Regions from separate parts of the Brevibacillus sp. HB1.3 genome, predicted to be linked through region 1. Evidence: predicted binding sites of a transcription regulator. Region 1 holds the regulator's gene; the other holds the start of a gene.
The links. Region 1 encodes CtsR, which represses protease genes until heat stress. Its sites were predicted from a motif close to ATGGTCAATAAAGGTCAAACA; they were not measured.

Region 1 (3,416 bases):
TGGAAAAGGTATTAGATGGGCTAGAAGAGATTAACATTCCCCTGAAAACCTTTGTGTTAACGGGGACAAACGACAAGCTATACAATAAGGTGACAAATCGTACGTATCGGCATGAAGTCGTTCCGCTAAAATTCATCAATAACTTCCACGAATACTTGGAAACGGCTGATTTAATTGTCACCAAATCAGGCGGACTTACATCAGCTGAAGTAATGAGTAAACGGGTACCCATGATTGTTTACAACCCTCTGCCTGGACAGGAAGAGAGGAACAGCCACTTTTTGCTCAATAATGGGTGTGCGGTACACGCGAATCTATCCGAGCAGTTGATTTACTTTATCGATGAACTATTGCATAGCCCGTCCAAGGTGGAATATATGCGTAGAATGGGACAAAAAATCTCAAAGCCAGATGCTGCACAACGAATTACTGAGTTTATCATGGATGATATGAATATGTTGCCAAGAAAAGTAGAATAGCTGCCTAGCCAGACAAAATGGAGGAACCCATGACTGTACCATTCGCGATATTATTTGATATGGATGGCACGTTACTGCAAACAGAAAAGCTGTCGACCCCCGCTTTTATTCGAACGTTTGACCAGCTTCGTCAAAAAGGGCTATGGCAAGGGGAAACCCCTGACGAACGTGAACTGATCAATGTACTGGGAATGACGATCGAGCAGATCTGGGACAAATTACTGCCGGGTGCGAGTGAAGAAGCCATTCGCTCAGCAGATGCTTTCTTACTAAACAATGAAATCCAGTTACTCAAAGAACGAGTGACCGAGCTATATCCGGATGTAAAATCAACCTTAGAAAAGCTGCATGAAAAAGGTTTTGCTTTATTTGTAGCAAGCAATGGGCAGGAAGAGTACATCGATGCTATTTGTCAGGCATACGAGTTAAAGCCGCTGATGACAGACCTGTACTCGGCCGGTCGTTTCCGCACGCATTCCAAAAATGACCTGGTTGCAAAACTGTTGTCTGATTACAAAATCGGGCAGGCCATTATGGTAGGAGATCGTCACTCCGACGTGGAAGCAGGCAAGACAAACGGTTTATTTACCATTGGATGCGACTTTGGTTTTGCGAAACCAGGCGAGCTTGATGGGGCAGATGTTATCATCACCAGCTTCTCTCAGCTACTGAATCATTTGCCAACAATCGACACCAATACACAAGAACAAGCATAAACCATTCCTCAGGGAGTGGTTTTTTTGTTGATCATGTCCAAGTTTCAAGCGACCCTCTTTTGCCCACACTAGAATGTGTAAGGGACACTTGCGGGCACGCACTAAACCCATTATAATTAACGTCAAAGATAGTCAAAGTCAATAGGTAACCTCATAAGAACATACACAGAGGAATAGGAGGCGATGACTTGCGAAACATCTCGGACATCATTGAACATCACTTGAAAAGCATCCTTACTAACAGTCCCAATGGATCGATCGAGATTCAGCGTAGTGAGCTTGCCGACCATTTTCAATGTGTGCCGTCTCAGATCAATTACGTCATCAATACGCGCTTTACCGTTCAAAAAGGATACCTCGTAGAGAGTAAGCGCGGGGGCGGCGGGTATATTCGCATACGCAAGGTGCAGATTGTCAGCAAGGCACGCTTGCAGGAATTGCTAACAGAAGAACTGATTGGTGAGAGCATCAGTCAGAGTGTGGGAAATGCGATCGTAGAAAGACTATTGGAGGAAGGGTTAGTCAACATTAGAGAAGCCACCTTGATGAAAATCGCTACCTCGCGAAACGTTTTGACTCTAGAAGCTGAATTGCGGGATCGTTTGCGGGCAAATATTTTAAAGCAGATGATCGCGGCAATCTTGTTGAAGTAAAAGGAGGTATGATGTTATGAACTGTGAGGAATGCGGAAAACGACCGGCGACACTTCATTTGACGAAAATCGTCAATGGCGAAAAAACCGAATACCATATTTGCGAGCAGTGTGCTCATGAAAAAGGGGACGTCTTTACCGGCTTTCACAACTTCAGCATCAACAATCTCCTATCAGGACTTTTAAAATTTGATCCCATGCAAAAGAATGGACGCGAAACGGCAACGAATAAGCCGCTTCAATGCGAAACATGTGGACTCACATATGCTCAATTTAGTAAAAGCGGCAGATTTGGCTGTAGTGATTGCTACACCTTTTTGGGGGATCGACTGGACCCACTTTTCCGCCGGATTCATGGAAACACACAGCATAGTGGAAAAGTACCAGAGCGTACCGGTGGCAAACTGAAGATCCGTAAAGAGCTGGAGCAACTAAAGCAAGCGCTGCAAAGTCATGTCGCCAGTGAAGAGTTCGAGAAGGCAGCAGAAATGCGTGATCGAATTCGAGCATTGGAACAAAAAATGGCCCAATCGTAGCAAGGGAGGTTAGCTGGTTATGTCCCAAAAGCAGTTTATGCAAAACCCGTGGAGCAATTGGATGAAAGGAGAAGGTCCTGATTCCGACATTGTCATTAGTACACGGCTGCGTATCGCCCGTAACCTGCGCCAGCACCCCTTTCCGTTATTGGCAACGGACTCGCAGGGCGAGGAAGTGGTGAGAAAGGTAACGGAAGTAAGCGATTCGGAGGCAATGCGCAAACGGCATCAGCTTCAGGTCATCCATATGGATCAAATTAACCCGTTAGAAAAACGGGTGCTCGTAGAAAAGCATCTGATTAGCCCTCATCTGGCAGAGGAATCCCGTAAAGGTGCCGTATTGCTTCGGGAAGATGAGTCTGTCAGCATTATGGTTAATGAAGAAGACCACATTCGAATACAGGTACTATTACCCGGGTTTCGTTTGAACGAGGCATGGGAAATAGGTACGAAAATAGACGACATTTTTGAGAAAAGCTTGAACTACGCGTTCGACGAAACTCGAGGGTATCTTACAAGCTGCCCAACCAATGTGGGTACGGGAATTCGTGCATCCGTGATGCTGCACCTGCCCGCTCTGGTGATGACGCAGCAGATCAGCAGAATTTTACAGGCGATTAATCAAGTTGGTCTTGTCGTTAGAGGAATTTACGGAGAGGGCAGCGAAGCTCTAGGGAATCTTTTTCAGTTATCCAATCAGGTCACACTGGGGATGTCTGAGTCGGATATCCTTTCCAATCTCTACGGTGTGGCCAGACAGATTATTGAGCAAGAGCGTGTGGCACGCACTTACTTGCTGGAGCATACCCGGGTTTCTTTGGAGGATCGGATTTTTCGCTCGTATGGCATCTTGATGTATGCCCGCACGGTAGAGTCCAAGGAAGCGGCTCAGCGCCTGTCAGATGTACGTCTGGGGATCGATCTAGGCATCATTCCTAATGTATCTCCGCTGGTCCTGAATGAACTGTTAGTCACGACACAGCCAGGGTTTTTACAACACCACGCTGGACAAAAGCTCACTCCGGACCAACGC
Region 2 (3,416 bases), on a different contig from region 1:
CTTATTGTAGGATATTTTAGAAAATTTGCAATAGAAATCATTGAGGGAAGAGTCAATCAAATAGCCTCTATTGCTGTCTGCTAATAGAGGCGTATACGTGTAGTATTGAAGCAAATAGCCACTTCTACGTATAGAAGTGGCTATCCTCATGAGAAATATCCCATTGATTATTAGGAATTAATTGGAATGCTCAGCTTGTAAGTCAGCGTTTTTGCATCGTACTCTACTGTCGCACCCAATTCTTGAGCAATGAATACGAGGGGCACGAGCACTGCACCTGTCACTGGACGTGGCGGATTTGCTACACTCGTTTCTTTGCCGTTTTTATAAGCAAAGTTTTTGTTTTCGTACATACGCAGAGCGTACTTGTTGTCTTTGGCAACCAGCAGAGATTTGGTCGTGCTATCCCATGCTGCAGAACCACCCAAAGCAATTGCCAATGTGCTCGCATTCACATACGCAACACCATTTTCAGTAACGATTTCTTGTGGGAATGGGAACTCCTTGCCATTTAGCTGAACTTTGATTTTTTGTTGTACAGCTGGTGCAGGAGCAGGAGAAGTTTGGGCAAACGCAGCCGTTGCCGCTACACTTCCTGTTAGAAGAGCTGCTGTCAGCATCATTGTAGAAAACTTGCGAAGCATAATAAACACCCCTTAAATATCATGAAATGAATTCCAATTTTGTATGATTCGACATAAATCAACTTTTTCCTTCTTTTTTATCCCATACATTTCCTATGTAATTCTCTCTTCAAACATGACAAGACTAGGAAAAAAAATAAATATCCCACGAACAAATGTTTTTGTGCACAACCTGTGTATAACATTGTGGATAACTTTCGAAAGTGAGGCTTGCTATGGCAGGGGAACGTTTTTTTCTCATTTATCAAGAGGCCAGTGATGAAGAATGCTTATTGACCATTGAACCATACAAAGATCAACAGGAGCTGGCGGAAGCCATCAATCAACTGCAAGCCAAACAAGTCGATGAATATACGATTATCAAGGGAAAAAAGATGAAAGCCACGCTGAAACTCGCCGTCGATTTAACCGAGGCCGATGAGAATTCCAAGGAATGAATGTTTTCTTTTTCGAGTAGGTTTAGACAGAGGGAATTTGGCAAACATGGTAGGGAGGGCGCGCACTTATGTGTTTGACCTTCATTGACCTTTTGTGTATGATATTGTTACAAAGAGAGGAGGAAGACTAGATGCATATGAATTTAATTCCAACCGTCATTGAACAGACAAACCGCGGGGAACGTGCTTACGATATTTATTCCCGCCTGCTCAAAGACCGCATCATCTTTCTGGGAACCCCAATCAACGACACCGTAGCCAATATCGTTGTGGCACAGTTGTTGTTCCTTCAGGCGGAAGATCCGGAGAAAGACATTCACTTGTACATAAACAGCCCAGGCGGTTCTATTACTGCTGGTATGGCAATTTACGATACTATGCACTTCATCAAGCCTGATGTATCCACCATTTGTATCGGAATGGCTGCTTCCATGGGAGCATTCCTGCTGGCTGCTGGGGCAAAAGGCAAGCGCTTTGCTCTGCCAAACAGTGAAGTCATGATCCACCAACCATTAGGTGGCGCACAAGGACAAGCGAGCGACATTGAGATTGCCGCAAAACGTATCTTGAAGATGCGTGATCATCTGAACACCATCTTGGCTGAACGTACTGGACAGCCTTTGGAGCGCATCCAAAAGGATACCGATCGCGACAACTTCCTCTCTGCCGCTGAAGCAGTAGAGTACGGATTGATTGACAAAGTCATCACTTCCGAACCGTCTTCGAAAAAATAAGAGCTGTCGTAAAAAAAAGCACTCGTGCCTGAACTACCGGCCGAGTGTTTTTTTGTATGCCGAGCAACCTCCTTGAGGTTTCCCTTGGTCTGCTTGGCTTTTTCGGTGAATCATTGTGATACTTCCATTAACTGACTGACATAGACTGTCCGGCTATGCCCTGGATTTTTTTCCTCATGTACACGTGCTGTTGACGTTTTTTCGTCTACAGCATCGATCCAAACGGCTTGTCCATCGTACTCTACCTTGATATGGTCGTCGGATTTCATGATGGCTTGTGCTCTTGTTACATTCATAAGTGACTGACTCCCTCTATTGATCATCGTCAAGAGCTTGCTTGGCTGACGTAGCCCCTGTCATCGTATCTACAGTCGTTTCTTCAATCAGACCGTTTTGGTCGGAAACAACTCCGCCCCCCAGTCCCTCATTCACCATCCGATCAATGTCCATATCATAACAATCGCGGCCTTCGTAACACTTATCACGGTTACTCATGTCTCATTCCTCCTTCATGCAATATACATGGTTAGAAATGCCCTGCCCGAAGTGAATTGATACATATTCATCAAGATAACCAACAAAAAAAGACACCTCCCTTAAGGGAAAAGTGTCTCTCGTAACTCTATTCTTCTTTGCTTACCAGATTCGTAAGGCTGCTGACTGCCTGGGAGGCATCCGGCCCTTCTGCCAAAATGGTAATTTCCGTTCCAGAGCTGATTGCGAGGCTCATGATACCCATGATGCTTTTCGCATTGACCTTCTTGTTGCCTTTTTCTACGAATACTTCCGATGCAAAACGGTTAGCTTCCTGTACGAAAAAAGCTGCTGGACGAGCTTGCAAACCGGTCTTTAACTGAACCACGACCTGCTGTTGAACCATGAATGGACCTCCTTACTAGTAGACTATTATCCTTTAGTATAACATGCATCTACATCGAAATATTTTGTTTTTCTCGTATTTTGTCAGCGATTTCGTTAATTTTTCGCAAGCGGTGGTTAATGCCCGATTTGCTTACTACTCCGCTTGGCACCATCTCGCCCAACTCTTTCAAATTGATGTCAGGATGAGCCACTCGAAGCTCCGCGACCTCGCGTAGACGTTTTGGCAAATTCTCCAAACCCATCTCTTGATCGATAAGCTGAATATTTTCCATTTGTCTGGTGGCTGCATTCACCGTTTTGTTTATGTTGGCGATTTCACAATTGTGTAAACGGTTTACGGAGTTCCGCATGTCCTTTACGATTCGGACGTCCTCGAAATACAGAAGGGCCTGATGAGCCCCTATCAAGCTCAAAAACTCTGTAATCTTTTCGCCTTCTTTAATATAGAGAACATACCCTTTTTTCCGCTCGATGCACTTGGCATTTAGTTTATACCGATTGGCGATCTTGGTCAATGCTTCGCAAAAATCCTGATAGGAAGTGAAAATCTCCAGATGATAGCTGGATGCCTCTGGATGATTCACAGATCCCCCCGCCAAAAAAGCCCCACGCAAATAAGCAGCGCGGCAGCATGACTTTTTCACGATCTCTGGAGCGATTCCAGGAATAAACGACAAGCTTTGATCCATGATGCCCAAGTCTTGCAAGACCTCATTGGC

Region 2: a site for CtsR is predicted at 1,153-1,173, ahead of clpP (ATP-dependent Clp endopeptidase proteolytic subunit ClpP). Genes of this name have one in related genera too.

What each region holds. Positions count from the first base shown of each region.
Region 1 covers NZ_JABMIT010000019.1:59,162-62,577, reverse strand. Annotated here, with positions in the region: gene HPY31_RS28010 (MGDG synthase family glycosyltransferase) at 1-479, shown strand, start outside; gene HPY31_RS28005 (HAD hydrolase-like protein) at 509-1,195, shown strand; gene HPY31_RS28000 (CtsR family transcriptional regulator) at 1,384-1,848, shown strand; gene mcsA (protein-arginine kinase activator protein McsA) at 1,865-2,383, shown strand; gene mcsB (protein-arginine kinase McsB) at 2,403-3,416, shown strand, end outside.
Region 2 covers NZ_JABMIT010000009.1:250,105-253,520, forward strand. Annotated here, with positions in the region: gene HPY31_RS21070 (copper amine oxidase N-terminal domain-containing protein) at 171-644, opposite strand; gene HPY31_RS21075 (hypothetical protein) at 860-1,081, shown strand; gene clpP (ATP-dependent Clp endopeptidase proteolytic subunit ClpP) at 1,213-1,815, shown strand; gene HPY31_RS21085 (H-type small acid-soluble spore protein) at 1,926-2,111, opposite strand; gene HPY31_RS21090 (hypothetical protein) at 2,128-2,310, opposite strand; gene HPY31_RS21095 (HPr family phosphocarrier protein) at 2,438-2,695, opposite strand; gene whiA (DNA-binding protein WhiA) at 2,745-3,416, opposite strand, start outside.